DNA from 2 places in the Pseudalkalibacillus nanhaiensis genome. Region 2 is predicted to be linked to the other one. Evidence: riboswitches for the same ligand, from Rfam matches in the RefSeq annotation. Region 2 holds a riboswitch; the other holds the start of a gene.
What was found. Region 2 has a riboswitch for thiamine pyrophosphate ahead of tenA (thiaminase II). Riboswitches for the same ligand answer to the same signal wherever they lie in the genome.
Positions count from the first base shown of each region.

Region 1: it holds a riboswitch for thiamine pyrophosphate, as region 2 does, so the genes downstream of both, thiT (energy-coupled thiamine transporter ThiT) here and tenA (thiaminase II) in region 2, are expected to answer to the same signal.

Region 1 covers NZ_CP143541.1:1,556,179-1,558,641, forward strand. The annotation lists gene rsgA (ribosome small subunit-dependent GTPase A) at 1-205, shown strand, start outside; gene rpe (ribulose-phosphate 3-epimerase) at 208-855, shown strand; TPP riboswitch at 880-991, shown strand; gene thiT (energy-coupled thiamine transporter ThiT) at 1,142-1,690, shown strand; gene V1497_RS08045 (thiamine diphosphokinase) at 1,692-2,330, shown strand; gene spoVM (stage V sporulation protein SpoVM) at 2,444-2,463, shown strand, end outside.
Region 2 covers NZ_CP143541.1:461,823-464,285, forward strand. The annotation lists gene V1497_RS02455 (response regulator transcription factor) at 1-560, shown strand, start outside; TPP riboswitch at 945-1,052, shown strand; gene tenA (thiaminase II) at 1,178-1,876, shown strand; gene V1497_RS02465 (ECF transporter S component) at 1,879-2,460, shown strand.

The sequences.
Region 1 (2,463 bases), 1.1 Mb from region 2:
CATGGAGCCTGAGGATCTTTCCATCTTCTTTCCTGAGATGCGTGATCGACGTCCAGAATGTAAATTCAGAGGATGCACGCATACCTCTGAGCCGAAGTGTGCCGTGAAAGCTGCGCTTGATGCGGGCGAGATTGCACAATTCAGATACGATCATTATGAGCAATTCCTTCAAGAACTGAAAGATAAAAAACAACGGAGGTATTAGACATGACGAAGATAGCACCTTCCATCCTATCTGCGGACTTTTCCCGCTTAGGTGAGGAAATTAAAGATGTAGAACAGGGCGGCGCTGATTATATCCATGTCGATGTCATGGACGGCCATTTTGTGCCAAACATTACAATCGGTCCGCTTATCGTAGAAGCCATCAGACCCGTTACTGAGCTGCCATTAGATGTCCATTTGATGATTGAAAATCCGGACCGCTATATTCCTCAATTTGCGAAAGCAGGGGCTGATATCATTTCCGTCCATGCAGAGGCATGTCCCCATTTACATCGGACGATCCATTTAATCAAAGAGCATGGCGTAAAAGCAGGAGTTGTATTAAATCCACATACCCCGGTTAACATGATCGAACATGTCATCGAGGATCTGGACCTTGTTTTACTTATGACGGTCAACCCTGGTTTCGGTGGTCAATCCTTTATTTCAAACGTGCTTCCTAAAATAAAGCACGTCGCTGACCTATGTAATGAAAAAGGCTTAGACATGGATATTGAGGTTGATGGCGGTGTAAATCCTGAAACGGCAAAGCTGTGCAGAGAATATGGTGCTAATGTTCTTGTCGCCGGTTCTGCAATTTACAAACAGAAGAACAGGAAGGATGCAATCGAAGCCATCCGTGGTGTATAATGAAGGACAACAAATGAATAAGAATGATACAACTAGGGGAATCTCCAAAATCAGAGATTGAGAGTGAAGTAAGTGCTTCAGACCCTGATGACCTGAACAGGATGATACCTGCGGAGGGAAGTTGACTTGCATTGTCTTTGGATGGAATCATAGATAGAAAGCAACTGTACCTCGGTGCAGTTGCTTTTTTGTGTGTGAAGACTCATATCTTTTAACGAATAAGGTTAAAAAATCCAGAGAAAAAGTTATTGTACAGCGTATTCGCGCAATGAAGGGGAGGATTTACATGAGAAACCGTAACTTGATGATTGCAGAGGTTGCAATCATGTCTGCACTCGGTATAATTTTAGGCTTTATCAAATTCAGCGGTCCTTGGGCCTTTGGAGGATCTGTATCCTTGGAGATGGTCCCGATCTTTATCATGGCATATCGAAGAGGTTTGTTCGCAGGGGTACTGACAGGTTTGATGATTGGTTTGCTGCAATTATTGATCAATCCTTATATCTACTATTTCCTACAAGTTCTGCTTGATTATCCTATCGCGTTCATGGTCGTCGGCTTAGCAGGTTTGACACGCCCACATTGGAATGATTCCTTCACAAAGAGAATTGCTTTCATTCTGATCGGTACGTTCATTGGAAGCCTTCTGCGACTGACGAGTCATGTCATCTCTGGAGTGGCGTTTTTCAAGGATGCTGCACCAGAAGGTTCTGACATATTCACTTATTCATTTGTGTATAACATTTCTTACATTGGACCTACATTCATCTTGACTGTTGTTTTACTCATACTATTGACGCAGGCAGCTCCGAAGCTCATCCATGGTGAACGTTGAGATGAAAGTGCTGATTGTATCAGGTGGTCCGGAAACGTTAGTGCCGGATCACTTCTTAGATGATGGAAGCGTAAGGTTCGTTGGAGTCGATGCAGGGGTGATCTATCTTCTTGATCGTGGTATTACGCCTGATGCTGGTTTCGGAGATTTTGATTCCATTTCGGAGAAGGAGCTTGAAAGGATCGAGCACGCAGGAATTCATTTGCATACGTTTGAAAAAGAAAAGGATAAAACCGATCTTGAACTCGCTATTGATTGGGCCCTTGAGCAGAAACCCAGATCCGTATACCTCTACGGTGCTACAGGAGGAAGGCTTGACCACGGAATCGTGAATATTCAACTGTTGACGAAAGGTTTTGACAACGGAGTCCATATGGAAGTGATCGATCGGAACAACCGGATCTTTCTAAAAATGCCAGGATCCTATTCCATCTGGAGGGATGATCATTTTCCTTATGTTTCATTCCTCCCATTTTCTGAACACGTCACGGGTATTACACTTTCTGGATTCAAATATTCCCTCGAAGAAGCGGATATGAAATGGGGGTCCACATTGTGTATCTCAAATGAGCTTGTAACAAAAAAAGGTACTTATTCGTTCAGCGGCGGCATAATTATGGTGGTAAGAAGCAACGACTGAGGGAATTTCACAAAACTCCGGGTACTATTTTTGAGTAGACGAATATACTTAAATAGAATGTTATTTTTCCGAGAAGTTTACAGGCGGAAACTAACGTTGGAGGAGGCGGAATCATGAAATTTTATACCATCAA
Region 2 (2,463 bases):
CGGATATTGAAGTAGTGGGTGAAGCTAGCGACGGGGCAGATGCGGTCGACCTCGTATTGGAGCTGCGGCCGGATGTCATTCTGATGGATCTCGTAATGAAAGAGATGGACGGGATCGAGGCGACGAAACGCATTATTGAAGCATGGCCGGAAGCGAAGATCATCATCGTGACGAGTTTCCTTGATGATGAGAAGGTGTACCCAGCCCTTGAGAGCGGTGCGACAAGCTATATGTTGAAAACGTCGAAGGCGAGCGAAATCGCCGATGCTGTGCGCGCTACTTTTAATGGAGAAATGGTGCTGGAGCCCGAGGTCACGGGAAAAATGATGACGAAGATGCGACGCGGCAATGCGCGGCCTCCACATGAGGAGCTGACGAACCGTGAGCGCGAAATCCTCATGCTCATGACGGAAGGAAAGACGAATCAAGAAATTGCTGACGAGCTCGTCATCGCTTTGAAAACCGTAAAAACCCACGTGAGTAACATTCTCGAAAAGCTCGAGGTCCAGGACCGGACCCAGGCCGTCATTTACGCATTCAAAAATTCATTAGTGAAATGATAAGATCTGCTCGAGAGGCGGGTCTTTTTTTTAGTAAAAAAGGATTGAATTCCCCAAGTAGGAGCGGAAATTCCCCAAGTCGGAGCAAAATTTCCACCAGCTGTTGCAAAAATTCCACAAGCTCGCGCGAATTCTCTTTCAAGTACAAAATCGGTAGAAAATGTTTTAACATTTTCTCTTCGTTATTTCCGTAGTAATTAAGACCCGAATTCCAAGAAAAGAGGGCAACTTTCCGGAAATGGCTACGAGGTTTCCAAAATTATGAGCGGCTTTTCTAGGATTACATGAATTTTTTCCGCGAAAAATTGGTCCTGCTCCACTTTCTGTTTGACATTCAGAATAAACGTGTTACGATAACATCGAAATCATAAAAAAATTCAATAGACGATCCACTAGGGGTGCCTTCTCAAAGGCTGAGATTAAAGTGTAGCTTTAAGACCCTTGGAACCTGATCTGGTTGATACCAGCGTAGGGAAGTGGTGGTTGGAAGTTACATAAACCGACTATGTGCCGATGCATACGACCACTTTCCTCAATGGAAAGTGGTTTTTTTATTTACTGGGAGCGATTTTGCTCCGGTAATAGTGGGTCGTCTGGAAAAGGAGAGGATTGACACGATGACTTTTTCTAAGCACGTAAGGGAAGCGGCGGACCCGATCTGGGAGGCAAGCTTCAATCATCCATTCGTAACAGGCATTGCAGACGGCTCATTACCGCTTGAGAATTTCCGCTATTACGTTCTGCAAGACGCATACTACCTGTCTCATTTTGCAAAAGTGCAGGCGCTGGGTGCAGCGAAATCCCACGACATGGCGACGACCGCAAGCATGGCAGCCCATGCGCAAGGGACGTACGAAGCAGAGCTCTCCCTTCATGAGAACTTTTCAAAACAACTCGGCATCACAGAAGAGGAGCGCCGAAATTTCAAACCTGCACCAACCGCATACGCGTACACGTCCCACATGTATCGCGCAGCTTATAACGGACATCTCGGTGACATCATCGCAGCGATTTTACCATGTTATTGGTTGTACTATGAAATTGGTCAGCAGCTGAAGGGCTCTCAACCGGATGAGCCAATCTATCAAGAATGGATTGAAGCGTATGGCGGTGATTGGTTTGAAACGCTCGTCAAAGAACAGATCGACCGACTCGATGAGCTCGCTGAAACGGTCACTGCTGAAGACCGGGACCGGATGAAGGAGCATTTCCTCATCAGCAGCCAGTATGAATATGATTTTTGGGAGATGGCTTATACGCTCGAACAATGGCCGATTGATATCAAAAAACGAGTTCCACTAGGAAAAGGAGAATGAACATGAACAAAGGATTAAAGCTGACTGATATTCTAGTAACAATCGTCATTGCCATCGGTTTCGGTATCATCTACAAGCTCTGGGGACCGCTCTACTATTTCGTCAAACCGTTCGGACTGCACCTCGACCAGCTTATCTACGGCATGTGGTTCATGGCAGCAACCGTTGCATTCTTAATTATCCGAAAGCCTGGTGTCGCCTTTCTTGCAGAAGTAGCAGCTGCCTCAGGTGAATTCCTCGTCGGTTCGGAATGGGGGCTGGAGGTTCTCCTCTTCGGTGTCATTCAAGGGCTTTTTGCTGAGCTCGTGTTCATGGCGTTCCGTTATAAGCGGTTTGACGTTACTGTTGTCAGTCTTGCCGCGGTCGGGTCAGCAATCGGCTCGATCATCATGGATTTCTACAAAGGCTACATCGATGATCTTGCACTTTGGAACCTGTCGCTATTTCTCGGATTCAGGATCATCGGATCGATCCTGATTGCTGGAGTCGCTGCTTACCTCTTGGTAAAAGCGCTTGAAAAGACCGGGGTGACAAACCAGCTAAGACCTGCAGCTGAAGAGGATTATGAGGCATTGAACCAATAAATG